DNA from 3 places in the Pacificimonas sp. ICDLI1SI03 genome. Region 1 is predicted to be linked to each of the others. Evidence: predicted binding sites of a transcription regulator. Region 1 holds the regulator's gene; each other region holds the start of a gene.
What was found. The regulator LexA, encoded in region 1, represses DNA repair genes until DNA is damaged. The targets are predictions, from matches to a motif close to GTTCCNCNCTTGTTCT.

Region 1 (10,824 bases):
GCACTGAGGCGCATCAATCCCTCGCCTTTCCTCTACATGCTCGACATGCCGGACTTCGCGTTGGTTGGCTCCAGCCCGGAAATCCTCGTGCGGGTGCGGGATGGAGAGGTCACGGTCCGCCCCATCGCCGGTACACGCCCGCGCGGAAAGAATGCGGCGGAGGATGCCGCCAATCGCGAAAGCCTCCTCGCCGATCCAAAGGAACGCTCGGAACATCTGATGCTGCTTGATCTTGGCCGCAACGATGTTGGACGCGTCGCCGCCCGCAGCAGCGTTGCAGTGACGGAGCGCGAGACCATCGAATTTTACAGCCACGTCATGCACATCGTTTCGAACGTTCGCGGCGACCTGGCACCCGGTAATGATGCCATCGATGCCCTGATGGCCGGCTTCCCCGCCGGTACCGTCTCGGGCGCGCCAAAGGTGCGCGCAATGCAGGTCATTGCCGAACTGGAGCCAGAGCGCAGGGGTGCCTATGCAGGTGGCGTCGGCTATTTTTCGCCTGCCGGGGACATGGATTCCTGCATCGTTCTGCGAACTGCGGTGATCAAGGATGGTCGCATGCATGTACAGGCGGGCGCCGGCATTGTTGCCGATTCCGACCCAGCGTCCGAACAACGCGAGTGCGAGGCTAAGGCGGGCGCGCTGGTCGCCGCAGCGCGGGAGGCGCTTCGCCGCGCCGCCGACACGGGCTTCGGACAATGACGGAAACCACCATCGTCTTGAACTTCTTTGACGAAATGGCCGCGTCATGATCCTCGTCATCGATAATTACGACAGTTTCACATATAATCTGGTCCACTATCTGCAGGAATTGGGGGCCGAGGTGGCGGTAGAGCGCAACGACGCGCTTTCCGCAGCAGAGGCGGTCGCAAGACGGCCCAATGCAGTCGTCATCTCGCCCGGCCCTTGCACGCCTGACGAAGCAGGGATCTCGCTCGACATCATTCCTCTCCTCGCAGAGGCGCGCATTCCCCTGCTAGGCGTTTGCTTGGGCCATCAGGCGATGGCGCAGCATTATGGCGGCAACGTCATCCGCGCACCAAAGGTTATGCACGGCAAGACGTCGCCCGTGATCCACGACGGCACCGGCGTGTTCGCGGGACTGCCCTCGCCCTATCTGGCAACGCGCTATCATTCGCTGATTGTCGAGGCCACGCCTGCACCTTTTGTCGCCAATGCCCATTCAGACGATGGGATCATCCAGGGACTTCGCCACCGCGACTTGCCGCTGCACGGCGTACAATTCCATCCTGAGAGCATTGCGACCGAGCACGGCCATGCACTGCTCAGGAACTTTCTGGAGCTTGCGGGACTGGCGGAATGAAGCTTCCCGACCCTTCCCGGCCGCTCGACGATCCCGAAGCTGCCTTCGACACCATCCTATCCGGCGGTCTGGACGATGCCGAAATCGGCCGCTTTCTCTTGCAACTGGCGAAGCGTGGGGAAACGGTGGCAGAAATCGTCGCAGGCGCGCGCGTCCTGCGCGCGCGCATGATATCCGTCGACGCACCGGAGGGGGCCATCGACGTGTGCGGCACCGGCGGCGACGGTATGCACACCCGCAACATTTCGACCGCCGTGGCGATCATCGTTGCCGCCTGCGGAGTTCCGGTCGCAAAGCACGGCAACCGGGCGGCATCATCACAGTCGGGCGCCGCGGATGTGCTCAGCTGCCTTGGCCTCGATCTTGATCTCGCCCCTGACCGCGTCGAGGCTTCAATCCAGGAGGTCGGCATCGGCTTTCTGTTCGCCGCCCGTCATCATCCGGTTATGGCGCGGGTCGCCTCCGTGCGGCGGGCACTGGGGCGGCGAACCATTTTTAACCTGCTGGGACCAATCGCCAATCCGGCTGGCGTGAAGCGGCAGTTGGTCGGCGTGTTCGCCCCCGGCTGGACAGAGCCGCTAGCAGAGGCATTGCGCGATCTGGGCGCCGTCAGCGCCAGTGTCGTCCACGGGGGCGATGGGCTGGACGAACTGACCGTCACCACGGGTAGCCGCGTCAGTAGCCTGACCGAGGCCGAAGTGACGACGAAGACCATCACCCCCGCCGAGGCCGGGCTGGCACAGCACGATATCGACGCAATACGCGGCGGCACACCGAAGGAGAACGCCGATGCGCTCATCCGCCTGCTGGACGGTGCGCACGGTGGTTATCGCGATATCACTGTCATGAATGCTGCGGCGGCCCTATGCATCGCGGGCGTTTCCGGCGACCTGAAATCCGGCGCCGCAAAAGCAGCCGCCGCCATCGACGAGGGCGCGGCACGCGACAAGCTGGATCAATGGAGGGCCTTTCGATGAGCGACACGCTCAAGGAGATAATCGCCTATAAGAGAGAGCAACTGATTGCCCGCAAAACTGCCGTGCCGCAGGCGATCCTCGAGGCGAAGGCGGCGACCATACACCCACCGCGCGGCTTCATCGCTGCTCTCGAAGCGGTGAGCGGCCGGCACGCATTGATCGCAGAGTTGAAAAAGGCCAGCCCGTCCAAGGGGCTCATCCGCGAGGATTTCGAGCCGGCAAAGCTGGCACGCGCCTATGTAAACGGGGGCGCCGCCTGCCTTTCGGTTCTGACAGAGGATAAGTGGTTCCAGGGATCCGACGAAATTCTGCGTACGGTTCGCGGCGGTGTCGACCTGCCGATCCTGCGCAAGGATTTCATCGTCGACCCCTATCAGGTCATCGAGAGCCGAGAGATGGGGGCGGACGCCATCCTGCTGATTATGGCGGCGCTTAACCGCTATGAGGCGCGCGACCTGGAAATGCTCGCCCGGGAGCAGGGCATGGATGTGCTCGTAGAGGTGCACAACGAAGAAGAGCTTGAATTGGCCCTTCGCCTGAAATCGCGCCTGATCGGCATCAATAATCGCAATCTGAAAACGCTGGAGGTCGACCTGTCGACGACCGAGCGCCTCGCCCCCCTTGTTCCCGCCGATCGGCTGATTGTCGCGGAAAGCGGGCTTGCCCGCATCGATGATCTGGACCGCCTGGCGAATGCCGGTGCGAAGGCATTTCTGGTTGGCGAAACGTTGATGCGGCAGGATGATGTCACCGCCGCCACGCGGAGGTTGATCGGTGCCTGATCTGACGCATCTGAACGCGGACGGTGCGGCGCAGATGGTGGACATCTCGGCGAAGGCCCAGACCAAGCGTATCGCCGTGGCGGCAGGTCGGATTTCGATGTCTGCGGAGGCGCGCGATGCGATCGCCTCCGGTTCGGTGCCAAAGGGCGACGTTCTGGCCGCGGGCCGTATCGCCGGCATCATGGCGGCCAAGAAAACATCCGAACTCATCCCGCTGTGCCACCCCCTGCCGCTCACCAGCGTCACCATCGAGCTGCAGGTGGATGATGGCGGCGTGTCGGCAGAGGCAATGGCGACCACCACTTTTGGCACCGGTGTCGAGATGGAGGCGATGACCGCCTGCTCGGTCGCACTCCTGACGATCTACGACATGGCCAAGGCGATCGATAAGGGAATGCGGATAGAAAACCTGCACCTGAAATCGAAAAGCGGTGGCAAGTCGGGGGACTGGCGCGCGGAGAATGCTTAGCTTCGAGGATGCGTACGACCGGCTTTTGTCGGGAATTGTACCACTTGCCGCAGAGGATGTGCCGCTTGAGGCGGCGCGGGGACGGATTCTTGCGGCGCCGCTGATTGCAAAACTGACACAACCGCCCTTCGCCGCCTCGGCAATGGACGGATATGCCATCCGATGGGCGGATATGCCCGGCCCATGGACAGTTCGGGGCGAAAGCGCAGCCGGGGCGGGGTTTGCCGGCTCCGTCGAAAAGGGCGCCGCGATCAGGATATTTACAGGCGCTCCGGTTCCGGGCGGCACAGATACCGTGATCGTTCAAGAGGATGTGGAACGATCCGGCGATACGCTGACCCTGAAGGGGGGCGGCCCGCCAGAAATCGGCGCACATATACGGCCCGAAGGCAATGACTATTCCAACGGCCAGGAATTGCTCCCTGTCGGCAGTCTCGTATCTGCCCCTGTCGTTGGTCTGGCGGCCAGTGCGGGACATGCCCGGCTTCAGGTGCACGCCGCCCCGCGCGTCGCGATCATCGCCACCGGTGACGAACTGGTGCCCCCCGGAACGCCGCCGGGACCATCCCAGATTGTCGCCGGCAACGGCCCAATGATCGCCGCGGCCTTGGCCGCGGCAGGCGCAGATGTTGAAGATTTCGGCATCGTTCCGGATGATCGCGCGCAAATCCGCGACGCATTGATGCGTGCATCTAAATTCGACATCATCATCACCATCGGCGGCGCCAGCGTCGGTGACCATGATCTCGTCAAGGACGCTCTCGATGACGCCGGCGCCACGCTCGATTTCTGGCGCATCGCCATCAAGCCAGGCAAACCTCTGATTGCAGGAACTCTCGGCGCTGCCCGCCTGGTCGGGCTACCGGGCAACCCGGTCTCCGCCTATGTCTGCATGCTTCTCTTTGTCAGACCGATGGTTTTGGCCCTTCGCGGTGCGGATCCAGCGTTGGGCGAGACCAATGCACGGCTTGGCCAGCCCCTTCCGGCGAACGGGGACAGGCGCGATCATCTGCGTGCCACCCTCTCCGGCGACGTTGTGGCGCCGCTCGCAACACAGGACAGTGCGCAATTGGCGGCCCTGGCACGCGCGAATGCGCTGATCATACGTCCGTCCCATGCAAAACCCGCCACCACCGGCGAGTCGGTGCCCGTCCTGATACTTGACAGGACCTGATTTACCCCCTACCCGTTCTTCTATTGTTCATGGGAACGGAGCGCGAACGATGTTGACGGCGAAGCAATTCGAACTGTTGAGGTTCATCGACGAACGGTTGCGGAAGACCGGCGTTTCTCCTTCTTTTGAAGAAATGAAGGCAGCTCTCGATCTCAAGTCGAAAAGTGGCGTTCATCGGCTTGTCAGCGCCCTCGAGGAGCGGAAGTTCATTCGCCGCCTCGCGAACCGCGCGCGTGCGCTGGAGGTTCTGCGTATGCCCGAAGCCGAAGTAAGAAAGGTCGATTTCGGCGCCAAGCCGAAGAGTGTTCGGGCGGCCAACGATTCAGAACCGGATATCGTCGACATCCCGCTTCACGGCCGTATCGCCGCAGGTCAGCCCATTGAAGCGCTAGAGACCACGGAAACCCTGAGTCTGCCTACGTCCCTGCTGGGGAAGGGCGATCATTATGCGCTGGAGGTGTCCGGCGATTCCATGATCGAGGCCGGGATCTTTGACGGCGACTACGCCCTTATCGAACGGTGCGACGATGCCCGCACGGGTGACATCGTCGTGGCCCTGGTCGACGATAATGATGCAACCCTGAAGACGCTCAACAAGAATGGCGACATGATCCGGCTTGATCCTGCCAATAAGGACTACAAGCCGCAAAACTACCGCGCCAGCCAGGTGAAGGTGCAGGGCAAGCTGGTTGGACTGCTGCGGCGGTACTGACCGAGCTTTCGGCCGCGATATACAGCTACGCCGGGGCCGGCGCGGGCATCTGCGTGGCACTCCGAAAATTCATTTGAGAAATTCACCGCGAATTCATCGGATTCTTGCGATAGGAATAGCTACCTAGAGTGAGGAATCGCCTTTTCGATGTACGGTCATATAAAGTTTGCCATTGCCGCAGGCATTGCGGCCTTCATGTCGATCCCTGCCCTATCCGCGCCTGATGGCGCAGCGCTGTTCAAGACACGCTGCGGCGCCTGCCACTGGGATCCTAACGTTCCCGGAGAGAAGGTACGTCTGGGTCCTTCGCTGACTCGCCTGTCCGGTCGCGAAGCGGGAACCGCTGATTTCAAGCGCTATTCCCCGGCCATGAAGGCATCGAATATCGTCTGGGGGCGCGACAGCCTCGACGAATATCTGAACGACCCCAGAAAGACCGTGAAGGGAACCACAATGGCCTTTCCCGGTTTGAAGAAACCAGACGAGCGCGCGGCGGTCATATCCTATGTCCTGCGCGCCGGTAAGTAGGAGTATTTCCATGAAATTCCATAAGCCCTTCATAGCGGCCGCCCTCGTTTCGATGGCAGCCCCCCTCAGCATCCTTGTTGCGACGCCCGCTTCAGCGCAGGCCGCGACCGATAGCGACACAAAGGCCGCGTCGGCCTTTATCGACGGTTTGGCGGAAGACGCATTTGGCGTGATCCGCTCGGGCGACGCGCAGTCGCCGCAGACGCAGGAAGAACTGCGCAAGATGCTCGCCAGCAATTTCGACGTGAACTATATTGGCCAGTATCTGATCCGCCGCCACCGTCAGGACATCAGCGACACACAGTATCGTGAGTATATGAAGGTCTTCCCGCAATGGGTCGTCGCTACCTACACGAATAATCTGTTCGCTTTTGAGGATTCCGAACTGTCGGTAACGCGTGCCGTTCCGCGGGGAAGCCGCGGCGATGTTGAAGTCTACACGCGCATCACGCCGAAATCGGGCAACCCGGTCGATGCCGTCTGGCAGGTCCGTAAAAAGGGCGGCAGTGATTTCAAAATCCGCAACCTGAAGGTTTCCGGCGTCAATATGGCGCTGACGCAGGAACAGGATTTCAACGCCTATATCAGCCGCAATGGCTTTGACGGCCTTGTCACATTGATGAAGAAACGCATCAGTTGAGGTCCCGCCTCTCGACAGGTGAGGCCGCCTATGTGGACCCGTCGGCCCAGCTTTATGGCGACATAGAGCTGGGCCGTGGTTCATCCGTCTGGATGAATGTGGTCATGCGATCGGAGGCAGCGTCGATCCGCATCGGCGCCATGACGAACATACAGGACTTCGTCATGATCCACACGGATCCAGGCGGCCCTGTCACGGTAGGCGAACATTGTTCGATCACCCACAGGGCGACCCTTCATAATTGCACGATAGGTGATAATTGCCTGATCGGCATCAATTCCACCATTTACGGCGGCGCTGTGATCGGGAACAACTCCATCGTCGGGCAACACGCCTATGTGAAGGACGGCACGATCGTCCCGCCGAACAGCATCGTCGTTGGCAGCCCGGCAAAGGTCATTCGTACGCGCGAAAATTGGCTCGCGAACCGGTTGAATGCTGCCATCTATCACCGGAACGCCATCGCTTATGCCGAAGGCGACCACCGCGCCTGGACCGGCGAGGACTTTGACGCTTTCATGCAGGATACAATGAGGCGCTTGCAGGCCGAGCAGGCGGCGCTATAGCGGCGGATATGAAACAGCACGACGCTTCAGACAGCAAATTGCATCTCGTGTTCGGGGGTCGGGTCAAGGATCCACGCGGACTGGAGTTCGAAGATTCCTCTGCACTCGATATTGTGGGCATCTTCCCCGACTATAAGACCGCTGAAAAGGCGTGGCGCGCTCATGCACAGCGCACCGTCGATGATGCGGAGATGAAATATCTGGTCGTGCACCTGCACGAACTGCTGGAACCCGAAGTTTAACTGCCCCCGGGCTGTTTAGCTTAATTTCCCGCGGTGGGCTGAAAGTCCGGCTCTTCAGCTTCATCCAGTGATCCCTGCGCGACGACCGGGTTCCAATTACCCAGCGCCTGATCCGGTTCACTCATATAGCTGGCGACCGTAACGTTGCGACCAAACTTCCGCTGCCGCAGAACATCGAACCCGGCATTGATCAGATTTGCCATATTGTCGTTGCGCAGCTTCGTGGACGGTGCGCCCAGCACAATACCGACCAGACGCTTGCCGTCGCGCTGAGCCGATGCCGCGAGCGTGAAGCCAGACGCGTTGGTAAACCCGGTCTTGATCCCATCGAGGCCCACCAGCTTACCGAGCAGCCGGTTATGGTTCGGCAACACCTTGCCGTAGAAATTATACTGCTGCTGCGAGAAAAACGCATAATAATGCGGATAATGCTGAATCAGATAGGCCGACATGGTGGCCAGATCGCGCGCCGTCGTGGAGTGAGCCGGATTAGGCAGTCCGGAGGCGTTGTAGAACGCCGTTGCATTCATACCGATCGATCGGGCTTTCTCCGTCATTTCCTGTGCGAAGGCGACTTCCGTACCTGCCAGATGTTCGCCCAGCGCAACCGCCACATCGTTCGCGGATTTCGTGGCGAGGACGCGGATGGCCTCCTCGACCGTCAACCATCCGCCCTTGCCCAGTGCCAGTTTCGAGGGGGGCTGCGCCGCCGCATGCGCCGACATGACGACCCGATCGTCCATCTTGATCTTGCCGGCGTCGAGCGCATCGAAGGCCAGCATCATCGTCATCACCTTCGTGATGGAGGCGGGATGACGAGCGGCATCCGCCTTGTGCGCATAGAGGACTTCATTCGTATCGACGTCCACCACGATGGCGGCATATTTTTCGATGTCGCTGAGAGAGCGTGCCTCGGCGGGTTGCCACATGCCAAGCAGGAGCAGCATCGTCGCGACGTAAAACGCCGCAGACACAGTCTGCCGCAACTTAAAGTGGTTCATCATGGTGGCCGCTGCCCGCATTTCATTTTCCTCCTGTCCCGCGCGACCATGACAGATGGAACATTAATATAAAAGAAATCAGCGGCCTGCCGTCGATGAAGCGAGTCCCCTGTGCGGTGAGCCGAGAGAAGCCAGGGAACCAGCCTGAAACTTCGGCAACAACCGGTGCGCGCGCGCATCGGCGAGACGCGGTACATCAAGCCCCTCCGATAGGGGTCAGGCGGCCATACGCCGGGTATTTCCACCGTAAAAGGTCTCGCCCCTCTCCGCCATGTCGCGTAGCATCTGCGGCGGCGCAAAGCGCTCTCCATGCATCTGAGCCAAACGGTCGAGTATCTGCACGACCCGGTCCAGGCCCAGCGTATCCATATGGCTGAACGGCCCACCGGTGAACGGCATGAACCCCCAGCCCAGGATCGCGCCCAAATCTCCGTCTTCCGGCGTTTCCAGAACATCCTCGGCAAAGCAGCGTGCACATTCGACCAACTGGCGGAATTTCAGCCTTTCCTGTATTTCCTGCACTTCTGGATCGGCGGGGCCATCCGCTGGCGGGAATGCCTCCCGCAGACCAGGCCACAGCTGCTTGCCGCCCTCGCCATAGTCGTAATAGCCTTTGCCCGATTTGCGTCCGGTGCGACCCTCCGCCATCATCTTCTCGACGACGTCGTCGGCTGCGCCGGGTTTATAGGCGTCGCCCATATCCTTCTTCATCTGCTGCATCACCCTGTGGCCCAGCTCGATCGACACCTCGTCGGATACAGCGAGCGGGCCGACGGGCATACCCATGTGTTTGCCGGCATTTTCAATCAGCGCCGGGCTTATACCCTCGCCCAGCATGGCCGTCCCCTCCTGCACATAGGTGCCGAAACAGCGTGAAGTGTAGAAGCCGCGGCTGTCATTGACCACGATAGGCGTTTTCCGGAGCTGCGCGACGTAATCCAACGCGTTTGCAATGGCTTCCGGACCGGTTTTTTCGCCGACGATGATTTCAACCAGCGGCATTTTTTCAACCGGGGAGAAGAAATGAATGCCGATGAACGTCTCCGGCCGCGACCATGCCTTGGCCAGTCCGGTAATTGGCAGCGTCGATGTATTCGACCCGAATATAGTGTCGGCACCGACGATAGCCTCTACCTTCTTCGTGGTCTCCGCCTTGATCTCGCGGTCCTCGAAAACCGCCTCGACGATCAGGTCGCATCCCGCCAGGTCGGCATAGTCGGTCGTGGGGTGGATGCGATCAAGGATCGGCTGCACCTTCTCGGCTGACATGCGCTTGCCCAGCTTGTCGGCGGTATATTGCTTGCCCTTTTCCGCAGCCTCCTGCGTACGGTCGAGGAGGACAACGTCGATGCCCGCACGGGCAGACACCAGGGCGATCCCTGCGCCCATCATGCCGGCACCCAGCATCCCCAACTTCTGGGTCTTCATCGGCGGAATGCCTTCGGGACGGCGCGCGCCCTTTTCCGCCGCCTGCTTCGATACGAACAGAGAGCGGACCATGTTCGCGGCCTGCGGATCCGCCACCAGCCGGGTAAAATATTTCGATTCCACGCGCAGTGCCGTATCCATCGGCAATTGCGTGCCCTCGTAAACGGCCGAAAGGATCGCAAAGGGTCCGTTCATATTGCCGTTGGTCTGCTTGATGGTCATCGCCGTGCCGCCGATGAAGGTCTGGGCGAAGCCGGGGCTCATGGCACTTGCAGGGCCGCCAGGGAATTTGAACTTCTTCTGATCCCAGGGCTGCACGCCGCCCTTTGGATTTGCTTTTACCCAGGCTTTTGCCTTCTCGACGATTTCTTTCAGGGGCGCAGTTTCGTGCGCCACGCCAAAACCCTGTGCCTCCTGCGGCGACATTGTTTTACCTTGCAGCAAATACATCAGCGCAGGCTGTACGCCGATCAGGCGCGGCAGGCGCTGCGTACCGCCACCGCCAGGCATCAGCCCGACCATGACCTCTGGCAGGCCCAGCTTTATCGTCGGATCATCCGCGACGACACGGTAATGACAGGCCAAGGCGACCTCCAACCCGCCACCCAGCGCCAGGCCGTTAATGGCGCAGGCGACTGGCTTTCCGCAGGTTTCCAGCTTTCGCAGGATTTCGTTCACGGGCCAAACCGCCTCGAACAATTGCGCCATTCGGGACTTGCCTGCTGTCGCGCCGCTTTCCTGCTGATCCGCACCAAAGTCGCCCATGCCCTTCAGGTCAGCCCCGGCCATGAAGCCGGATGGCTTGCCCGAGGTAATAACGGCGCCCTTGATCGCATCATCGTCGGCGATTTTTTCGACCAGGGTGCGCAGGTCGGTTTGGAATTGTGCCGTTATGACGTTCATCGACTGGCCCGGCAGATCGATGGTCAGCAGTGCAATGCCATCGGCGTCCAGATCAAATTTGATCGTATCGGTGTT
Region 2 (10,824 bases), on a different contig from region 1:
TCCTGCCCAATATCCGGTCTCACCGTGTGCTGGAGGCGGCGCGCAGCTGGGACCGGCCCAGCGATCATATCCCCCTGATCACCGAGATCGAGTTGTGAACGCAGACGCATGACCATCGCCGCCGAACGCGCCATTGATGAACTCCGCCGGGGTCGCGCGGTCATCGTTGCGGGGGCAGAGGCGCTTGCGATCCTGCCGATCGAGCTGACCGACGCGCAGCGCCTTGCCCTGTTTGAGGGTGAGGTCGTTGCGGAAATCCTGATCACCGACAAGCGCGCGGCACAGCTGGCGCTTGCCAATCAATTGGCGGCGGCGGGCATGCGCGCGGTTCGGATCGCGCGCCCGGAATGGATCGACGCGGCCTCTGCCATGGCGCTGGCCGATCCGACGCTGGATTTATCGACCCCGTTGAAGGGGCCGTTCCAGACCCGGCCCGTCGATGATACCGACACGGCGCTGGCCGCGCTGCAGGCGGCAAAGCTGGCCGGTCTGCTGCCGGCGCTGCATGTTCGTGCAGCGGCGGAGGGTGACGATTTTCTGCAGGTTTCCATTGCCGACATCATGGCCCACCGGGCGCCAGACAGCCTGCGAGAGGTTACGCGCGCGCGACTGCCGCTAAAGGCCGATCCGAACACGCGCGTGGTGGCCTTTCGCAGCCCCGGCGGACCAGAGCATCTCGCCCTGCTGGTGGGAAGGGGCGCGGACGGTGCCGAGACCTCACGCGAAAAGGCCCCGCTGACGCGATTGCACAGCGCCTGCCTGACCGGCGACGTTCTGGGCAGTCTGAAGTGCGATTGCGGCGATCAGCTGGTCGCTGCGCTGGACGCCATTGCGGCGGATGGCGGTGGCATCCTGCTTTATCTGCAGCAGGAGGGGCGCGGCATTGGCCTGCTGAACAAATTGCGCGCCTATCGCCTGCAGGATCAGGGTTTCGACACGGTCGATGCGAATCTGCGCCTGGGATTCGAGGTGGACGAGCGCGATTTTGGCATTGCCGCCGCCATGTTGCGCGGCGTCGGTGCCACCCGCATCCGGCTGCTGACCAACAACCCGTCAAAGGTGGACGGGTTGGAACAAGCGGGCATCACCGTCGAAGCGCGCGTGCCGCTGATCGCCGGCCATGGCGCGCTGAACGCGGACTATCTGGCGACGAAGCGGGACAGGACAGGGCACCAATTCTAGCGGCGACCGGAGCTGCTTGCAGGTCTGCTGCTGCGTCAGTCGGCGGCTCCGCCGGCCAGATGCGCCACCAGGTCGGGCAGGTGGGAAAAGCCCTCTCCGCGCATGCCGGAGGGGACGGCATCGCGGGCGGCCTTTGGTGTCAGCGCGCGGGTGAAACCCAGCTTGTGTGCTTCCTTCAGCCGTAATTGCAGATGCGCGGCGGGCCGCAATTCTCCGGAAAGGGATAATTCGCCCAGCGCGACGGTATCCAGCGGCACGGCATTTTCGGTCAGCGCGCTGACCAGCGCCGCCGCCACCGCGACGTCCGCCGCAGGGTCCGATACGCGAAGGCCGCCCGCGATATTCAGGTAAACTTCGGCATTGGCAAAGCTCATGCCGCAGCGGGCCTCGAGTACCGCAAGGATCATCGCCAGTCGCCCGGAATCCCAGCCTACAACGGCGCGGCGCGGCGTCGCGCCAGAGGCGAGCCGGACGACCAGCGCCTGTATCTCGACCATGACGGGCCGCGTCCCCTCCAGCGCCGGAAACACGACGCTACCCGCCACCGGCCGTTCGCGTTGCGTCAGGAACAGGCTGGAGGGGTTTGAGACTTCCGTCAGTCCGGCGGCTTCCATGGCGAAGACGCCGATTTCATCGGTGCCGCCAAAGCGGTTCTTCACCGCGCGCAGGATACGATATTGATGGGAACGCTCGCCTTCGAAATAGAGCACGGTGTCGACCATATGTTCTAGGACGCGCGGGCCGGCGATGCTGCCATCCTTTGTCACGTGACCCACCAGGACCAGCGCGGTGCCGGTCTGCTTGGCGAAGCGGATCAGTTCCTGCGCGGCAGCGCGCACCTGGCTGACCGTGCCGGGCGCGCCCTCCAATATGTCGGAATGCATGGTCTGAATCGAATCGATCACCAGAAGCGCGGGCGGCGTGCCGTCGGTCAGCGTCGTCAATATATCCCGCACCGATGTGGCGCTGGCCAGCTCGACGGGCGCATCGCCCAGCCCGAGCCGCCGCGCGCGCAGGCGAACCTGGTCCGCCGCCTCCTCACCGGAAATATAGACGATCCGATGACCCCGTGTCGCCAGGCGGCCCGCCACCTGCAGTAGCAGGGTCGATTTGCCGATGCCCGGATCGCCGCCGATCAGGATCGCCGATCCGGGCACGATACCGCCGCCCAGCGTGCGATCCATTTCTGCAATGCCCGTACTCGTGCGCGGGGGCAGCGGCGTATCCGCATCCAGCGTTTCCAACGCGATGCGCGTCCCGCCCCGTTGCAGTGAATGTTTTGCGCTGAAGGGCGTAACCACCGCGCCTGCATCCTCGATCAGGGAATTCCATTCCGCGCAGTCGGGACACTGCCCCTGCCATTTCGTCTGGACGGCGCCACATGCCTGGCAGCTATATCGTTTCTGGGGCTTTGCCATGCTTAGCGCGATAGCAGAACAATAAGGGAACGGGAAGGGCCGGTGGGCGGTGGTTCGCCTGCGTGCCTCAGCCGACCCACTCGGCGCCCATGCTCCCTGCCTATGCGGCCCGCGAAAAGGCGGGTAAACTTCCTGAATGGCCGCTTCCTCCGAAATTCTCACGACCATCGCGCCAGCCATATCGCTGCTGGGCTTGGGCATCGGCGCGGCGCTGGCGTCCAAGGTTCTCCGGCTTAGCCCCATTGTCGGTTATATCGTGCTTGGCCTGGCCTTGGGCGCATTCGGCTATGCCGACCGGTTCGAGGGGCCAGTCGTCGAGGCGCTGGCAGAGGCGGGGGTCATGTTCCTGCTGTTCAATCTGGGACTGCATTTCAGCCTGACGCGCATTCGCGAGGAGGCGGGCAATATATTCGGGTTCGGCGCCCTGCAGATGACGGTCGCCAGCGCCGGGTTCGGTGTGGCTGCATGGCTGCTCGGTCAATCGGTAACGGCCTCCATCATCATCGGCGCGGCGCTGGGCCTGTCATCGACCGCCGTGGTCATCGGCCTGATCCAGCAGCGCGGGCAGGCCGATTGTCCGGTGGGGCGCGCGGCGCAGTCGATCCTGATTTTTCAGGATATTGCCGCCATTGCCCTGCTGATCGCCGCGACCGCCCTGGCGGCGGGTTCCGGCTCTCTTGCCGGTGATCTGGGATGGGCGGCGCTGAAGGCTGTGGCCGCCTTTGGGGTTGCCGTCATCTTCTCCCGCTATCTGACGGCGCCGCTGTTCCGGCTGATCGCCAATGCCCGGTCGAACGAGGTATTCACCGCAACGGCGCTGTTTCTCGCGCTGGCGGCAGGCTGGGCGACAGGGGCCATCGGCCTGTCGCTGACGCTAGGCGCGTTTCTGGGCGGGGTGGCCATCGCGGAGTCGCGCTACCGCGTTCTCGTTCAGGCCGAGATAGAGGCATTTCGCGGTCTCTTCCTGGGCTTCTTCTTCATGACGGTTGGCTTGTCGCTGAACCCGGCATTGCTGGCAGAGCGCGGGCCGCAGGTGCTGGGCATTGCCGCCGCCTTGATCGCCATGAAATGCGCCCTGAACGTCGCCGCGGCGCTGGCCAATCGCTGGTCGGTGCCGGGATCGGTTCAACTGGGCTTCCTGCTGGGACAGGGATCGGAATTCGCTCTGGTGGTCTTCTCGCTGCCTGCTGTCGCCGTGCTGATCGGGACGGATGTCGTCGCCATGCTGGTCGCCGCCATCGCCATCAGCCTGGCCGCGACGCCTGCAATTTCGGATGTTGGGCGGACATTGGCCGGCAGGCTGCGGCGAGGACCGCCCGACAGCAAGATTGCGGGCGACGATGCCCCCGTCATCATCGTCGGCATGGGGCCTAAGGGCCGCGCGCTCGCAGATGCGCTGGCACAGCGGGACGTGGGGCATGTGGGGCTGGAATTCGATAACCGTCTGTTCGAAACGGCGGTTGCGGATGGCTATGACGTGCACTTCGCCAGTCCGGCGGACCCGCGCAGCTGGCAGCCGCTGTCGATGGGCGATCGGCAGGTTATCGTGCTGACACGGTTGGATTACGAGGCGGCGCGCGACCTGCACCCCATTGTTGAGGAATATTTGCCCGGCCTGACCCGCATTGCCGCCATGGTGGATGGCGAGGATGGTGCCCGGTATGGTGCCGTCGGGATGCAGGCCGTCGATGCACATGGGGAAGAGGGCGACCACCGCCTCCTCGTTCATGTATTGCGATCGCTGGGGATGGAAGATGAGGTGCCGCCGCAGGAAACTGCGGGCGTTGCTATCGCGGCCTAGCTAGAGCCGGTTGCCCTGGCCGTCGATCAGCACTTCGCGGCGACCGACATGGTCGGCGGCACTGACGATGCCCATTTCCTCCATCTGGTCGATCAGGCGCGCTGCCTTGTTATAGCCGATGCGCAGGTGTCGTTGCACATGGCTGGTGGATGCCTTCTGTGTATCCTGCACCACCTTGATCGCCTGCCGCAGCAGCGCCGCGTCGGGGTCGTCGTCCTCGCCGCCCATCAGGTCGGGCGTGGGCAGCGGTATGCCATATTGGTCCAGCTGCGGCGGCGGCTCCTCCGTCACGGCGTCGACATAGTCGGGCGACCCTTGCGTGCGCCAATGATCGGCGACGCGCTCCACCTCCTCGTCGGATACGAACGGGCCGTGCACGCGGGTCAGGAATTTGCCACCGTTCATGAACAGCATGTCGCCCTTGCCCAGCAGCTGTTCGGCGCCCTGTTCACCCAGGATCGTGCGGCTGTCGATCTTTGATGTAACGGAAAAGCTGATACGGGTGGGCAGATTGGCCTTGATAACGCCGGTGATGACGTCGACGGAGGGGCGCTGTGTCGCCATGATCAGGTGGATGCCTGCCGCGCGCGCCTTCTGCGCCAGCCGCTGGATCAGGAATTCGACCTCTTTGCCCGCCGTCATCATCAGGTCGGCCAATTCGTCGACGATAACGACGATCAGCGGCAGGGGATCATATTCCAGCGCCTCCGTCTCATAGATGGGCTGGCCGGAATCGGGATCATAGCCGGTGTGCACGCGGCGTTCGAACGGCTTTCCGGACGCCTTGGCCTCTGTCACCTTGTCGTTGAAGGCCGCCAGCGACCGCACATTGACGCTGGCCATCATGCGATAGCGTTCCTCCATCTGTTCCACCGCCCATTTCAGGGCGCGGACGGCCTTCGATGGCTCCGTAACGACGGGGGACAGAAGGTGGGGGATGCCGTCATAGACGCTCAGCTCCAGCATCTTTGGATCGATCATGATCATGCGGCACTTGTCCGGCTCCAGCCGGTACAGCAGCGACAGGATCATGGCGTTCAGACCGACGGACTTGCCCGATCCGGTCGTGCCCGCGATCAGCAAATGGGGCATGGGGGCAAGGTCGGTCACGACGGGCAGGCCGGCAATGTCCTTGCCCAGGACAAGCGGCAGGGCGCCCTTCGCCCGGTCGAACGTCGCGTCGGACAGCAGTTCCGACAGCACCACCGTCTCCCGGTCGCGATTCGGCAATTCGATACCGATGACGTTGCGACCCGGGACCACGGCGACACGGGCCGACACGGCAGACATCGAGCGGGCAATGTCGTCCGCCAGACCGATGACGCGGCTGGATTTGATGCCGGGGGCGGGTTCCAGCTCATACATGGTCACGACCGGGCCGGGCCTTACCTCGACGATTTCGCCCTTAACGCCGAAATCATCGAGCACGGTTTCCAGAAGGCGCGCATTCTGTTCCAGCGCCGCCTCGTCGATCCTGGTGCCCTTGGCCGGCGGAGCGGCGGCAAGCAGCGACAGCGGCGGCAGTTGTGCACGGTCGCCGAGGGCGAGGCCGGACTGACGTTCTCGCGCGGCGCGCTTCGACGGTTTTGTCGGCGTCTCGGCCATCTTGACCGGACGCTTCGGCGTGGCGGGAGCGGGCCGGTCTGGTACGTCCGCGTCGGGTTCTGCGCTCATCTCCGGCTCGGCGGTGCGGCGCGGCTTTGCCATGCGCTGATCCGCCTCAACATCATCGGCGCGCGAAAGACGGGCGGCGATCCAGCCGCGCGGCAAGGCAAGCCCCTTCATCGTCAGGAACAGCACCACAACGCCCAGGATCGCCGCCAGCGCATAATTGGTGGCAGTGGCCGAAATCTCAGGCGGCAGAACGTCACCAATCGCACCGGTGGCAAGCGCGCCCAATTGTCCAACCAGACCGCCCGGACCCGCAGGCGGTCCCAGCAGCGGGAGCATACCCAGCGCCAGCGCGCCGAGCAGGATCGCCAGAAAGGTCAGTGTGGTACGCCAGCCCGGATTCGGCTGCTGCCTTCCCATTGCCAGCCGCAAACCGGCAGTGATGGTCAGCGGGATCATCAGCGCGGCGGCATAGCCGAACAATTGCAGCACCATGTCGGAATAAAGCGCGCCGCCGCTACCCATCCAGTTTTCCGGCGCTGCGATTGTCGCACGGTTCAGTGATGGGTCGGCGGGCGAATAGCTGATCAGGGACAGGATCATGGCGACGCCGAGGAGGGCGAGCAGGATGCCGAGCAGCTGCCGGACTGCGCGGGCGGCTGCGACCTTCACGGCGACAGGGATCAGGCCCGTCGGCGCCGCCTGTTTCTTTGCCATTGCCCGTGTCATGCGGTCGCATTTCGCAGAACGGGGAGGCTGCGCCAAGAACGAATAGGGAATCCGCAGATAAAAAAGCGGCCGGCGCTCTTTTTGAGCCACCGGCCGAAGTCATATCGGATTCCTTGGGGAGGATCGATCCGAGCGAGCAAGAGAGCGGGACCCCCCGCCTTCTCAAGCCGATACTATACAAACCATGTGCCAGTTTTAGCATCTAAAGTATTATCAGTTACTTAAGGAGCACGCGCCTCTCCGAAGTAATCATGTCATGCCTAACTCGTAGGCAAACAGAGGTCGCTGCCTCAGGTTTTTGCATTCTTTGGCGCGCTGCGAAGGCGACCTGCGGCAAGCTGCGGCTTTCACGCCCGGCCCGGTCCGCATAAGGAGGGAGCATGGAAACCCACAGCGATGCCATCATAATCGGCGGCGGTCTCGTCGGAATGGTCACGGCCCTTGCGCTGTCGGCCTTCGGGGTACGCACCACGGTCATAGATGCTGCCGATCTGGAACAGACGGTCAGCCAGGACTTCGACGGTAGGGCGACCGCGATCGCCAGTGCATCCTGGCGCATGTTTGGCGCTCTCGGTCTGGCGGACCGGCTGCAGGGCCTCGACTGTCCCATCAACGAAATTCGCGTGACCGAGGGGCTGCGGCCGCAGCATCTGCACTTCGACGGACGCGCGGGCGGCCAGGACGGCGGCGAAGCGGAAGGCGAGCCGCTGGGCCACATGGTGGAAAACCGTCATCTGCGCCGCGCGCTGATCGATGGCGGGCGTCAGGACGCATTGATTGATGTGCGCGCACCCGCCAAGGTTGCGCGGATAGAACGCGGCGAACATGGCGTGTGTGTCACCCTGGCTGACGGCGACACAATCCGCGCGCCCCTGATCATCGGTGCGGACGGGCGCCGGTCGAAACTGCGCGAGGATGCCGGTATTCGTGTTGCGCGGTGGCAGTACCGGCAAACGGCGATCGTCGGCATGATCGACCATGAGCTGCCGCATAATCATGTGGCATTTGAACTATTCTATCCGTCCGGCCCGTTCGCGATTCTGCCGATGCTTGATGGTGAGGGCCAGGATCTGCCGCACCGTTCGGCCATCGTCTGGACCGTCGAAGGCAAGCATGCGTCCGCTTATCTGGACCTGCCGCCGCGTGCCCTGCTGGCGGAAATGGATAAGCGCATAGGCGGCTTTCTCGGAGAGTTGCGGCTGGCGGCGGAGCCGTCATCCTACCCGCTGGGGTTTCACCATGCCGCATCCTATACGGCGCACCGGCTGGCCCTGGTGGGCGACGCCGCACATGGTATTCATCCAATTGCGGGACAGGGCCTCAACATGGGCCTGCGCGATGCAGCGGCGATTGGCGAAGTTTTGGGCGAGGCAAAGCGCCTCGGCCTCGATCTGGGCGAAGAGGAAGTCATTTCCCGCTATTCGCGCTGGCGCGGCCTCGACAATCTGGCGGTCGCGGCAAGTACCGACATATTGAACCGCCTTTTCGGTCTCGCCCCGCGACCAATGCAGCGTCTGCGCGCCATCGGGCTGGGGACCGTTGAACGCGTCGCGCCGTTAAAGTCATTCTTCATGACCGAAGCACGGGGCGCCTCTGGCGACCTGCCGCAATTATTGCGCGGCGACCGTCCGTGAAAGGGACGGGCGATTGCAGGCAGGCATTTTAACCGAGCGCTTCTAGCCGAGGGCTTTTTTCAGGGCCTCTTGCAACTGGTCTTCATCTACCGGCTTTTGCAATACGCCGACATTGGCGAAACGCTTCGTCAGGTCGCTTCCCTCGCCATAGCCGGTCGAAAACAGAAACGGCACCTTTCGCTCGGTCAAGGCTTCCGCCACCGGCTCGCTGGTACCGGACCCCAAATTCACGTCCAGCATGGCAAAGCGAAGTTGATGTTTTTCCAAGGACTTCAATGCCTCTTCGACGGTTGCGGCGATGTGGACACGCTCCGCCCCCATCCGCTCAAGGGCGTTCTCGACGTCCATTGCGATGATCATATTGTCTTCCAGCAACAGAACGTCGCCAGACAAGGGCGGATGCATATCTTCCTCCTGCGGCGCGGGGGCCGGTTTGGCAGCAATGCGCGTCATGCCGTCGATCTGATCGCCGGGGATGACGAAACGGGCGCGCAGGCCCGACACGTCATAGCGGATGTCTGCCTCCCCCTTCAACTCGAAGGGGACGGAACGTTCTATGATCGTCGTTCCGAAACCGCGCCGGGTCGGTGCAGTGACGGGCGGACCGCCGCGTTCCTGCCAGTTCACGATCAACGCCTCTTCCTCGTCGCGGGACAGAGTTATTTCCACCGAGCCCCTACTGTCGGCCAAGCCGCCATATTTGGCGCTGTTGGTCAGAAGTTCGTGGATCACGAGCGACATGGTGGTGAACGCCTGCGGCTTCAGCAGGACATCGGGACCGGAAATGCGCACCCGGTCGGCCTTTTCGGACAAATAGGCCGCCGCTTCGGTACGGATCAGTTCCGACAGGCTGGCGGGTGCCCATTGTTTCTTTGTGATCAGGTCATGGGCGCGGGCCAGAGCGTGGACCCGGCCGCCGATCTTTGCGGTGAAACCCTCGACATTGTCGCCCTCTGAACGTGACTGGGATATCAGGCCGCGAATCAGCGTCAGTATGTTGCGAACCCGGTGGTTCAACTCAGCGATCAGCAATTCCTGCCGCTCAGACGCCTGCTTCGCCTCTCCCGCCGCGCGGTCGGTCATCTTCAGGACAACCTCCAGCAGGGTAATCCGCAGCCATTCGGAGGCGCGGATCTGCTGCGGCGTCCACGGACGGGAACGCCCGCGCACTTCCTGTTTCCATTCGGTGAAGGAATTGCGCGGCCGCAGCTGGCCACCGCCTTCACCCGCTTCCACCGGCTTGTCGGGGTTGCCGCTCCAGGTGACAGTGTGGGCATATTCCTTGCGGAAACAGACGATATGGTCGCGCGGCTTGCGCGAAACCGGTATGGCCAGCAGCCCGGCAACGTCCGCTTCAATCGAGGCGGCGGCCGGATAGACCTCCTGCAGCCGGTCGGTCGTATAGATCTTGCTGGCGGCGGCGGTATTCAGAAAGCGGGCCAGCGGCTCGAATTCCTCGCGCGAGGGGACGGTGCCGCGCGTCTGGTACTCGCCATCGATCCACGCCGCCATGCCGTCGCATTCGCTGACGTCGCACAGGGCCTCTGCGATGGTGTCGAAATTATCCTGCAGCGTTTCGCCGCCTGCCAGCTGCGCCATCAGCCGGTCGTGCAGGTCGCGGGCCACGCTGTCATGGTCGCGCTGAGACGCAGCTTCCCTTTCCCCCAGAACGAAGGCGAACAGCTGCCCGAACAGCTCCGCCGCGCTTCTCACGTCATAGTTCAGGACGCGGGGCGACTCATGGTGACAGGCGAAGAGGCCCCACAATTTCCCTTCCCGAATGATCGAGACGGACATGGATGCGCCAACGCCCATGTTGCGCAGATATTCCAGATGGATCGGGCTGACCGCACGCGTCGCCGACATTGTCAGGTCGAGGGCTTTGCCGTCCGGCCCCTGCTGCGGCAGGATCGGCACTGGCGTCGCATCGACATCGCTGATGATCCGCAGGGTGCTGCGCAGGTACATGCGGCGCGCCTGCTTCGGAATGTCGGTGGAGGGGAAAGCAAGCCCGAAGAAACGCTCCATATGCGCTTCTCCCGCCTCTGCAATGACGGTGCCGTGGCCTTCGCCATCGTCCGACAGGCGATAGACCATGACACGGTCGAATCCGGTCAACAGCTTCATCTGCCGTGCTGCTCGGTCGGTCAGCTCCTGTACCGTCGTCGCGCGCGACAGCCGATCCACCATCGCGCGGACGCTGGCGGCATATTCGCCCGGCGCGCCGCCACCGTGGCGTTCAGCCTCCAGGATGAAGTCGCCGCCCGCGACATGCAGCGCGAAGTCGAACAGTTCCCCGCCCTCGACGATGGGAAGGCCGAACAGGCGTTCCACCGCATCCGGATCGATCAGCATGCGCATGCGTCGGCGCAACGCCTCGTTCAGGGGCTTGCCGAGCAGCTGGTCCAGCGGCGTGCCGATCAGCTCCTCTGCAGCAACACCGTAGACC
Region 3 (10,824 bases), 280 kb from region 1:
GAATGCCCACGGCAAAAAGCGCATAGGCCGAAGCGCTATTAGCGCGGGTTGCAGGCGTCGGGTGCCTCAGGCGGCGTCGTCGAACTGCAACCTCGCCAAGCGGGCATAAAGGCCATCATGGCGCATCAACTGGTCGTGGTTTCCCTCTGCGACGATCCGCCCCTCATCCATGACAACGATGCGATCTGCATTGCGGACGGTGGCAAGCCGGTGCGCAACAACGAGCGTGGTGCGTCCCTGCATAAGACGCTCCAGCGCAAGCTGGACATCCCGTTCGGACTCAGCGTCGAGAGCGCTGGTCGCCTCGTCGAGAAGCAGAATGGGGGCGTCGCGCAGGATCGCCCGCGCAATGGCGATTCGTTGCCGCTGGCCGCCCGACAGGCGGGTGCCGGCCTCGCCCATAAATGTGTCGAGCCCCTCAGGGAGAGCGCGCAGAAAGCCATCGGCGTTCGCGTTTCTCGCCGCCTCCCAAATTTGTTCTTCGCTGGCATCGGGACGGCCATAGGCGATGTTCTGTCCCGCCGTCGCGGCGAAGACGACGGTTTCCTGCGGGACCACCGAGAGACGCGAACGGAGGTCGAGCGGGCTCACTTCGTCGATGGCGACGCCGTCCACAAGGATGCTGCCCTCCTGCGGGTCGTAAAATCTCTGAACAAGTTGAAACAGCGTGGATTTCCCAGCGCCTGAGGGTCCGACTACAGCAACGGTTTCACCCGCCGCTACCTTCAGATCGAAATTTTTGATCGCCGCGACACCCGGCTTCGTCGGGTAAAGAAAGGTGACGTCGCGGAATTCCACCCTGCCCATTCCAGAGGCAGGCAAGGCAATTGGCGTTTCGGGAGGGCGGATGGCGGGAATCTGGGCCAGGAGCTCTGCCAGTCGCCCCGCCGCACCCGCGCCGCGCATGACGTCGCCATAAACCTCGGTAAGGGCGCCGAACGCACCCGCAACGAGCGCGCTGGCGAAGACAAAGGCGGTGATCGTACCGCCGGTAATGCGGCCGGTAATGACGTCCACCGCGCCCTGCCACAAGACGAGGGTGATCGCCGAAAAGATCAGCAGAATGACCACCCCTGTTAGCAGCGCACGGATACGAATGCGGCGGCGGGCGGCAGCAAAAGCGTCATCGACTGCATTGGCAAACCTGCGGCTTTCCCGCGATTCCTGCGTGAATGCCTGAACGATTTTGATCGCGCCCAGAGTTTCGGAAATGATCGCCCCGACGTCAGCGATACGATCCTGACTGGTGCGGCTGAGGTTCTGCACCTTACGACCCAGAAGAATGATCGGACCAATCGTCAGTGGGATGACGAGAAGGATGAGACCAGTCAGCTTCGGGCTGAGGTAGAACAGATAAACGATCCCGCCCAGCCCCATGAAGGTGTTTCTGAGCGCAATGGAAAAACTGGTTCCGACTACCTGTTCGATGACGGATGTGTCGGCGGTCAGCCGGCTTGCTATTTCCGAGGGGCGGTTCTCCTCGAAATAGGCGGGGTCGAGGGACAGAAGGTTGCGATGGACGGCAACGCGCAAGTCGGCAACCACCCGTTCGCCCAGCCAGGAAACGAAATAGAACCGAACACCGGTTGCGATTGCCATGACGATGACGATGGCAATCAGACCCAGGAAATATGGCGCGATAGCCGCAGGGTCTTCATTGCCGAAGCCGCGGTCGACGACCAGCTTCAGTCCCTGCGGTATGGCAAGCGTCGCGCTGGCCGCGACGATCAGGGCCAGCAACGAAACCACGATCTGCATTGGGTACGCGCGTGCAAAGTCCCAGACGATCTTGAGACGCGAGAATTTACGGCTCTTCGGCGGCAAATCGGCGGTGGGTATATCAGCCATTCGAGCGGCACTTAAAGCCGTGCAGGACGATCGTCGAGACTACAAACACAAACGGGGCAGATCCGCCTGGACCTGGCCCCGTAAGCATTCACCATCTCAACGAAATCCGATGGAAGTGCCGATCAGGCGTCCTCAGCCTCTTCGTCCTTACCATCCAGCAGTGCGCCGTCGACTTCCGTCGATTTACCGCGGATGGCAGCCTCGATCTTGGCCAGAAATTCGGGATTGTCGTTGAGGAAGGTTTTGGAATTTTCACGTCCCTGACCGATGCGCGTGGAATCATGACTGAACCATGCACCAGATTTTTCGACGATGCCGGCCTTCACGCCGAGATCGAGGATTTCACCAGTCTTTGAAATTCCTTCGCCATACATGATATCGAATTCCACCTGCCGGAACGGCGGCGCCACCTTGTTCTTGACGACCTTCACCCGCGTCGTGTTGCCAACGACTTCATCGCGATCCTTGATCTGACCGATGCGGCGAATATCGAGTCGGCAGGAGGCGTAGAATTTCAGCGCATTGCCGCCCGTGGTCGTTTCCGGATTGCCGTACATGACGCCGATTTTCATGCGTACCTGATTGATGAAGACCACGGTCGTGCGCGAACGGTTGATGGACCCCGTCAGCTTGCGCAATGCCTGCGACATCAGACGAGCCTGCAGACCGACATGGCTGTCGCCCATTTCGCCCTCGATCTCGGCCCGCGGCGTCAGGGCCGCGACGGAATCGATGACGAGAATATCGACCGCGTTGGAACGTACGAGCGTATCCACGATCTCCAGCGCCTGTTCGCCGGTATCCGGCTGGGAAACGATCAGCTCTGCCGTATCGACGCCCAGCTTCTTCGCATAAATGGGGTCGAGCGCATGTTCCGCATCGACGAATGCCGCCGTGCCGCCTGCCTTCTGCGCCTCGGCAATGGCGTGTAGCGCCAAAGTCGTCTTGCCGGAGCTTTCCGGGCCGTAGATTTCAATGATGCGTCCCCGCGGAAAACCGCCGACGCCCAGCGCCAGATCGAGGCCAATGGACCCGGTCGAAATCGCGTCGATCTCAACCTTTTCCTGCTGGCCCAGCTTCATCGCGGACCCCTTGCCGAAGGCGCGATCGATCTGCGCCAGGGCTGCGTCGAGAGCCTTCTGCTTATCCATTCCCGAGTCCACTATCTTTAACGCTGCGGCCATGATCAGCCTCCCTAGCCCTGCCCCTCGGGGCGTTCAACATAAGCCGTTCGTACCGCATTTGTTCTACCTTCACAAGATAAAGTTCTTTATATGTTCCTGGACGACGTTCGGGTTGGAAGAGGTCATCCCTTCAGCGTTTGATAGACCTTCTCCGTGATATCGTTGACGGAAAACGGTTTGGCGAGAAATCCGGCGTCCTCGATTTCCAGAGATGATCGCAGCTGTTCCTCCGCATAGCCCGACATGAAGACGATTTTCAGCTGCGGAAACTTCTCCCGCGCCGCCGCGACGAGGGCAGGTCCGTCCATGACCGGCATGACGACGTCGGTGATGAGAAGGTCGGGCGGCGCATCCATCGCCATCAGCATTTCGAGCGCCGCCTCTCCGTCGGAGGCGCAGACCACGTCATAGCCCTTTCGGGTCAGCGCCCGCTCCGCCACGGCACGCACCATGTCCTCGTCCTCGGCAATCAGGATCGTCCCTTCACCGAAATTGGTATCGCGCGGCTTTACACTTGCCGTAGCCGATGCGGGTTCCACCAAGGCTTCCTGCGCAGGAAGATAGATCGTGAAGTCCGTTCCATCGCCTTCGCGCGAATCGGCGAAGATAAAGCCGCCGGATTGCTTGACGATGCCATACACGGTGGAAAGACCTAGTCCGGTGCCGCGTCCAACCTCCTTCGTCGTGAAGAAGGGTTCGAAGATCTTTGGCAGCGCTTCGGCAGGGATGCCCGTGCCGGTGTCGCACACGGCAATGGCGACATAATCCGCGGGCGGCATGCCTTCCCTCGCCAGGCGCTTTGCCTCTTGGGGGGTGACCGCGAACGTCCGGATGGTGAGCGTGCCGCCGTCAGGCATGGCATCCCTGGAGTTGACGGCGAGGTTTACGATCACCTGCTCCATCTGGCCCGGATCGGCGCGCACGGGGGCAAGCCCGCGGCCATGATCGACGGTCAATTTGACACGTTCGCCCAGCAGCCGTTTCAGGAGGTGGGACAGCTCGCCGACAATGTCGGACACCTGCAACAGCTGCGGCCGCAAGGTCTGCTGACGGCTGAAGGCCAGAAGCTGGCGCACGAGATTTGCCGCGCGGTTGGCGTTCTGACGGACTTGATTGATGTCGTCAAAATCCGGATCGCCAGGGCTGTGGCGCATCATCATCAAATCGCAATAGCCAATGATCGCCGTCAGGATATTATTGAAGTCGTGCGCAACGCCGCCCGCCAATTGCCCCACGGCCTGCATTTTCGTCGCCTGGGTGATCTGGCGCTCCAGACGCATTTGTTCGCGATTGTCCTTTAGAGACAGGACCACGGCGGGCCCTTCCTGCCACGGCGCGCGACCGATGGTCAGCACCACCGGTTCGTCGGGTCGGTGCTTCAGACGAACGCGAAGATCCCGCACGCCCTCGGAACTGGAGGCGGCGCGGCGGACCATATCGGCGACCGCCGACTTGTCATCTTTTCCAACGAGATCGCTGGGATATAACAAGCCGCGGTTCATATCCTCGGTCACGCCCGCCGCCGCGCGGAACGCATCGTTCATATATTTCAGCTGGCCATCCCGATCGGTCAGCGCCAGTCCGATCGGCAAAACGCCCATCAAAGCCGGCAGATCGGTCGGTATGGCGGCGGCGGCCACCTGCGGTGTTTCCCGTTCCCGCAGCAGGAAAAGAAAGGCGCCCGCATCGGGCTCAACATCGTCCTCTCCTTCGGCAATGGTCGGTGCACCCTCCGCCACTCGCGCCGCCTCGGCCGTCAATGGCAGGCGAGTGACCAGGACGGGCAGACGATCTGGGTCCCCCGTGCCCGAGCGGCAAATCAGCCAATGATCCCCCTCGTCATCCACATCGACGAGATTTCCGAGATTTAACGACGTCCCGGCCGGTTGTTCGCCAATATATTGCATGAAGGCATGATTGCTGGCGAGAACGCGCCCATCGCCGCCTGCCATCGCCGCGAGAATACCCGCACTGCCGAACCAGCCGCCAAGCGGCCCCTCAATCATCTCCCTCGTGTCATCCAGCGCCTTGTCGGTGCGATCGCGCCGCAGGGTCCACAGCAGATAATCCCGGCCCTGCTCGGCAGGACGAACGGTGATCCGCAGGCGCCGGCTGATCCCGTCATCGCCGGTGACGGAAATATCGGCGAAGCCGCTACCGTCGCGTCGTGCAGCATTGGCGGCGGCAAGCACCGCCGCGTCCCCCACGCCTTCACGCAGGGCAAGCTCCGTCGGCGCGGGAAAACCATTTGCACGGGCGCCATAGGCGGCATTGGCACTGACTAGGCGCCCTTCCCTGTCGGTGATTGCGAGTGCCACCTGTTGAGATTCGAGCGCTGCACGCACAAGCGCCCAGTCGATACGGCCACCGCCCCTGCGCGACCGGCCGAGTGCGGCGAAATAGCCGATGGCCCCACTGGCGACCACCAGCGCGGCAAACAAGGCCGCGAATTCCCAGATCCCGAGCGCGTAACCCACCAGAGCGGCGGACCCCAAAGCAGCGATCACCGCGATGGCGATCGTCGTCCACATATTGCGCTGCACGGTCGGCACGCGCGGCCATTCGGTGGGATCCGGCATCTGGTCGGCCCGAACAGGAGCAATGTTGGATGTCATGGTTCCGCTCTTCGCAGGACGCCAGAGGCGACGTCAATGTCGCGCGCGGAAACAGGAACAGAAATTGGGGGACGTCGCGCCCTCCCGCGCGCCGTCCCCCACCCCCGCGGATACCTGGTGCTAGAAACTATAGCCCAGGGATGCGACAAACTGATCATCGGCCACATAGGGGCTGCCCGACCCAGTGACGCGCGTACCCACGACATTTTCGCGCGTCTTGCTGATGTTGGTATCGAGGTAGGTAAGGCCGAGAGAGAGCCCGAACAGCTCCGTCGACACGCCGACCGACCAGTCCAGATAATCATCGTCATAGGAAGCAAACGTGCCGTCGGGCGCTATGCCGGAACCGCCGAAGCCCATCGATCCGTTGCTATATCCCAGATGGCCGGCAAGGCTGAACGGCGTTCCCGGAATGTCGGCACCCAAATCGCCGTAGACGTAGATATTATCGCCGCCGAGCGAATCCTGATCGGGGTTCCATGCCGTGCCAACCGTGGCGGCAAGGGGGCCAACCTCTGCACCCAGCGAACCGTAAAATTCGATATAGTCATTATTACCTGCACCGCCGGGATAGAGGTAATAGATGACGCCAACGTCATAAGTGCCAACCCCGCCGAGGGAGCCGCCATAGCCGCCGTAAAGATCGACCTCCAGATTGGGGCCGCCATATGTGCCGTATCCGCCCAGGCTGGATGCCCAGGTACCTACATAGAAGCCGGAGGAATGGGCGACGTCGAGACCGCCCTGCACCGCAAGATTTTCATCGGAGAAAGAAATGCCGCGGAAACGATAGTCGGTCACGAAGCCGACATTTCCGGATAGCGACCAGTCGGAGGGAATGGAGGTATCTGTGGCGGCCTCCAGGCCCGTGTCCTGCGCACTCGCTGCAGTGCCGATACCCGCCGCGCCTGCAACAAGTGCAAGTGCCAGAATCCCTGTGGGATGTCCGAAGATCTTCATGCTTTAACCCTTCTCTATGTTCAGCCAGAAGCTGCTCGCCCGGAAGGGGTTGGCGGTTCTTGTTCGACCGCCTGATCGTTACATTGCCGATTACATTGCGATGCACAAGTCTATTTTTTGGGCACAAAAACACAAAGCCTAAAAGTGATGCAGTTACGCAACAGTATAGTTAACAAAAAAAAGGGCCGACCTGTTGCCGGGCCGGCCCAGTCAATCCTTGGGGAGGATCGCTCTTTGGAGCACCCTGTATATTGCAATGCAGCATAAATGATTCAACCCCCAAGAATGTTAGGCTCTGCGATTGCTGCCTCAGGGGAGGAGTGAATCCGCGAGCGCGTATCCGACAAAGGTAGCGAGCGAGCGCGCCGCCGCCTATAGGTTCGCGCATGAGCGATCTTTTTACCGGGGGCGGGCCTCAGTCCACTGATTACAATGCCGACCAGATCGAGGTTCTGGAGGGTCTGGAACCGGTCCGGCGGCGACCCGGCATGTATATTGGCGGTACCGACGAACGCGCACTGCACCACCTTGCCAATGAAGTCGTCGACAATGCCATGGACGAGGCGGTGGCGGGCCATGCCACCCGCATAGAACTGCATCTGTCCGCCGACGGCAGCCTGTCCGTCACCGACAATGGGCGCGGCATTCCTGTCGACGAACATCCGCGATATCCGGGTCGTAGCGCACTGGAAGTCATCTTCATGATGCTGCATTCCGGCGGCAAGTTTTCCGGCAAGGCCTATGAAACGTCGGGCGGGCTGCACGGCGTCGGTGTCAGTGTCGTAAATGCGCTGTCCGAGCGGCTGGATGTCGAGGTGGCGCGCAACAAGGTGCTGTACCGCGCGACATTCTCTCGTGGTGAAGTGGTGGAGCCGCTGGCAGAGGCGGGCCAGGCGCCGAATCGCCGGGGAACGAAGATCACTTTCCTGCCCGATGCCGATATTTTCGGTGCAAAGGCGCGACTGAAGCCGGCGCGCCTGTTCCGGCTCGCCCGATCGAAGGCCTATCTGTTTGGCGGGGTCGAAATCCGCTGGTCCTGCGATCCGGAGCTGGCGTCGGATGACGTGCCAGCGGAGGCAGTGTTTCAGTTTCCCGGCGGGCTGGCCGATCATCTCGCCGTTCTTGTCGACGATCGCGAATGCGCCACAACCGAGCCCTTTGCCGGGAAGGCGAAGTTTCCCGACGGTCAGGGCAGCGTCGAGTGGGCAATCGCCTGGCCGCTATACGGCGAAGGGTCGACCAGCTATTATTGCAACACGATCCCCACGCCGGACGGCGGCACCCACGAGACCGGCCTGCGCGGCGCGCTGACCAAGGGCATTCGTGCCTTTGCGGAGCTGACCAGCACGAAAAAGGGTTCGCAGCTGACCGCGGACGATATGGTCAATGGTGCGGAGATCATGCTTTCCGTGTTCATCCGCGAGCCGCAATTCCAGTCGCAGACGAAGGACCGCCTGACCAGTCCGGAGGCGGCGCGCCTGGTCGAGGTCGCGATCAAGGACCATTTCGATCATTTCCTGTCCGACGACATGAATCGCGGCAAGGCGTTGATGGGCTTTGCGCTGGAGCGTCTCGACGAACGGCTGAAGCGGAAAGCCGAGAAGGAGATCAAGCGCAAAACCGCGACGAACAGGCGCAGCCTGCGCCTGCCCGGCAAGCTGACGGACTGCGCGGCGGGCAGCGGCAGTGCCGAAACCGAATTGTTCATTGTCGAAGGCGATTCGGCGGGCGGCAGCGCCAAGCAGGCGCGCGATCGCCGCACCCAGGCTATCCTGCCCATTCGCGGCAAGATCCTGAACGTTGCCAGTTCGACAACCGCAAAGATCGCCGCAAACAGCGAGATCGCCGACCTGATATTGGCCATCGGCGCTGGCGCGGGCAAGAATTATGACGACGAAGCGGTCCGCTATGATCGTATCGTCATCATGACCGATGCCGATGTCGACGGCGCGCATATTGCGACGCTGCTGATGACCTTCTTTTTTCAGGAAATGCCCGGTCTTGTTCGCGGCGGGCGGCTTTATCTGGCGCAGCCGCCGCTGTACCGGATCGCGCAGGGCGGCAAGGTGGCCTATGCCCGCGACGACGCGCACCGCGAAGAGCTGATGGCGCGGGAATTTACCGGCAAGGGCAAAATCGAGACAAGCCGCTTCAAGGGCCTGGGCGAAATGAGCCCGGCGCAATTGAAGGAGACAACCATGGATCCGGCGAAGCGGACCCTGATCCGGGTCACGCTGCCGCAGGGATATGAGGACCGCGCGCCGGTCGCAGACCTGGTCGAACGGCTGATGGGAAAAGATCCGGCCATGCGTTTCCGCTTCATCCAGGAACATGCCCGCGAACTGGACGAAGAAGCCATCGACGCCTGAGAGACTGCGTGATGGCGGTGACGGGCTGCGGAACTGGCGCCCCGCCTTGCTAAGCGGCGGTCAGCGCCTCTACGATTGCTTTCACCTTTGCCTGCCGCCAGCTTTGCGATGGCGCGACGAGCCAGAAATGCTCGTCGCTGGGCGTACCATCGAACAATTGCGTGATCCGCCCCGCAGCGATGTCACCCTGGGCGAGCGTCAGCGGCACCCGCGCGACGCCGTAACCGGCGGCGGCGGCGTCTATCGCAAGACCCGCATCGGCGACGCTGAGCCCCCCGTCGATTTCATCATGGCTGAGACCCTGGGCGTCGAACCAGGCTTGCCAGCTCTGGCTGGGATGATGGATCAGACTGCGCGTTGTTAGCGCCGCCGGATCGGCGAGTTCCGACGCAAGTTGCGGCGAAGCGACAACGACGACCTGCTCCTCGGCCAGACGGACGCCCGACAGCTCCTCCTCAGCCGGCATGGCGCCCCACAGGATCGCCAAATCCATATTCGCTGTCGTGAAGTCCGCGCCCTCGTCGGTTGGCACCAGAATGAACCGCTGGTCCGGCGCGGCGGCACCCACGGCGGCGAGGTGCGGTGCCAGCCATTTGCCGATAATCGCGCGCGAGGCGCCGATCGTCACAACACGGTCCCCCTGCCCCGCCTGCATCCGGTCGACCGCTGTTTCGATGCGGGAAAAGCCGTCCCGCAGCGCGGGCAGAGCCGCCTCCGCCTCCGGCGTCAATTCAAGGTTTCGGGTGAGCCGTCGAAAGAGGACGACGCCCAGCACCTCTTCAAGCGTGCGAATCTGCTGCCCCACCGCAGCGGGCGTCACGTGCAGTTCCTCCGCCGCCTTTGTGAACGACAAATGCCGCGCCGCCGCGTCGAATACGCGAAGACCGTTCAGGGGAAGGAGCGTGCGTTTCATAATATGCGCCATAATACGCAGGGCCGCCAATCGCCACCGTTTTGGCGAGGCGGGACCATAGCGGCACCTTGCCCCCGCATGCCGCCGCAGTTAGTCCGGGACCATGCCAAAACCGAAGGCCATCATCCTCCTATCCGGCGGGCTGGATTCCAGCACCTGCGCCGCCGTGGCGCGAGAGGAGGGCTATGCGCTGCTGGCGCTGACCGTGGATTATAACCAGCGTCACCGCGTCGAACTGGAGGCTGCACGCGCTGCAGCGGAGAAATATGGCGCAGAGCGGCATGTCGTTCTGCCACTGGACCTTTCCGCATTCGGCGGATCATCGCTGACAGCCGATATCGACGTTCCCAAGGGAGACGGCGCCGTCGACGACAGCATCGTGCCACCGACCTATGTGCCAGCCCGCAATACGGTTTTCCTGTCCGTCGCGCTGGCCTGGGCCGAGGCCGCAGGCGCGCGGGACATATTCATCGGCGTGAATGCACTCGATTATTCCGGCTATCCGGACTGCCGCCCCGATTTCATCGCCGCTTTCGAGGAACTGGCCGCAAAGGCGACCCGGGCCGGGATCGAGGGCGACGCATTTCGTATCCACACGCCGCTTCTGGATCTGGACAAGGCGGGCATTGCAAAGCTGGCGAACCGCCTGGGTGTCGATGCGGGCGCCACCTGGACCTGTTACGATCCGGTTCCGGGGAAATCGGAGATGCTGCATTGCGGCCGCTGCGACGCCTGCCGGTTGCGCAAGAAGGGCTTTGAGGAAGCCGCCCTGCCCGATCCCACGCGCTACGCGGCCTGAAACCGCCACGATGAGCTATGCCGTTAAGGAATTGTTCCTGACCCTGCAGGGCGAAGGCGCGCAGGCAGGCAGCCGCGCCGTATTTCTGCGCTTTGCCGGATGCAATCTGTGGAGCGGGCGGGAGCAGGACAGGGAA

Region 2: radA (DNA repair protein RadA) is a predicted target of LexA. The motif match lies at 2,616-2,631, and genes of this name have one in related genera.
Region 3: recA (recombinase RecA) is a predicted target of LexA. The motif match lies at 3,082-3,097, and genes of this name have one in related genera.

Annotation. Positions count from the first base shown of each region.
Region 1 is NZ_JBSQAU010000001.1:296,797-307,620, reverse strand. It holds gene trpE (anthranilate synthase component I) at 1-705, shown strand, start outside; gene ACSMXM_RS01480 (anthranilate synthase component II) at 752-1,327, shown strand; gene trpD (anthranilate phosphoribosyltransferase) at 1,324-2,304, shown strand; gene trpC (indole-3-glycerol phosphate synthase TrpC) at 2,301-3,086, shown strand; gene moaC (cyclic pyranopterin monophosphate synthase MoaC) at 3,079-3,555, shown strand; gene ACSMXM_RS01460 (molybdopterin molybdotransferase MoeA) at 3,548-4,729, shown strand; gene lexA (transcriptional repressor LexA) at 4,779-5,441, shown strand; gene ACSMXM_RS01450 (c-type cytochrome) at 5,589-5,969, shown strand; gene ACSMXM_RS01445 (MlaC/ttg2D family ABC transporter substrate-binding protein) at 5,980-6,609, shown strand; gene ACSMXM_RS01440 (gamma carbonic anhydrase family protein) at 6,606-7,175, shown strand; gene ACSMXM_RS01435 (DUF4170 domain-containing protein) at 7,184-7,417, shown strand; gene ACSMXM_RS01430 (D-alanyl-D-alanine carboxypeptidase family protein) at 7,438-8,439, opposite strand; gene ACSMXM_RS01425 (3-hydroxyacyl-CoA dehydrogenase NAD-binding domain-containing protein) at 8,635-10,824, opposite strand, start outside.
Region 2 is NZ_JBSQAU010000002.1:465,208-476,031, forward strand. It holds gene ACSMXM_RS14210 (exodeoxyribonuclease III) at 1-98, shown strand, start outside; gene ribA (GTP cyclohydrolase II) at 109-1,182, shown strand; gene radA (DNA repair protein RadA) at 1,218-2,600, opposite strand; gene ACSMXM_RS14225 (cation:proton antiporter domain-containing protein) at 2,737-4,401, shown strand; gene ACSMXM_RS14230 (FtsK/SpoIIIE family DNA translocase) at 4,402-6,729, opposite strand; gene ACSMXM_RS14235 (UbiH/UbiF/VisC/COQ6 family ubiquinone biosynthesis hydroxylase) at 7,122-8,375, shown strand; gene ACSMXM_RS14240 (HWE histidine kinase domain-containing protein) at 8,418-10,824, opposite strand, start outside.
Region 3 is NZ_JBSQAU010000001.1:578,820-589,643, reverse strand. It holds gene ACSMXM_RS02760 (putative bifunctional diguanylate cyclase/phosphodiesterase) at 1-26, shown strand, start outside; gene ACSMXM_RS02755 (ABC transporter transmembrane domain-containing protein) at 67-1,848, opposite strand; gene recA (recombinase RecA) at 1,971-3,032, opposite strand; gene ACSMXM_RS02745 (hybrid sensor histidine kinase/response regulator) at 3,155-5,647, opposite strand; gene ACSMXM_RS02740 (TorF family putative porin) at 5,768-6,607, opposite strand; gene parE (DNA topoisomerase IV subunit B) at 6,994-8,976, shown strand; gene ACSMXM_RS02730 (LysR substrate-binding domain-containing protein) at 9,026-9,889, opposite strand; gene queC (7-cyano-7-deazaguanine synthase QueC) at 9,993-10,688, shown strand; gene queE (7-carboxy-7-deazaguanine synthase) at 10,699-10,824, shown strand, end outside.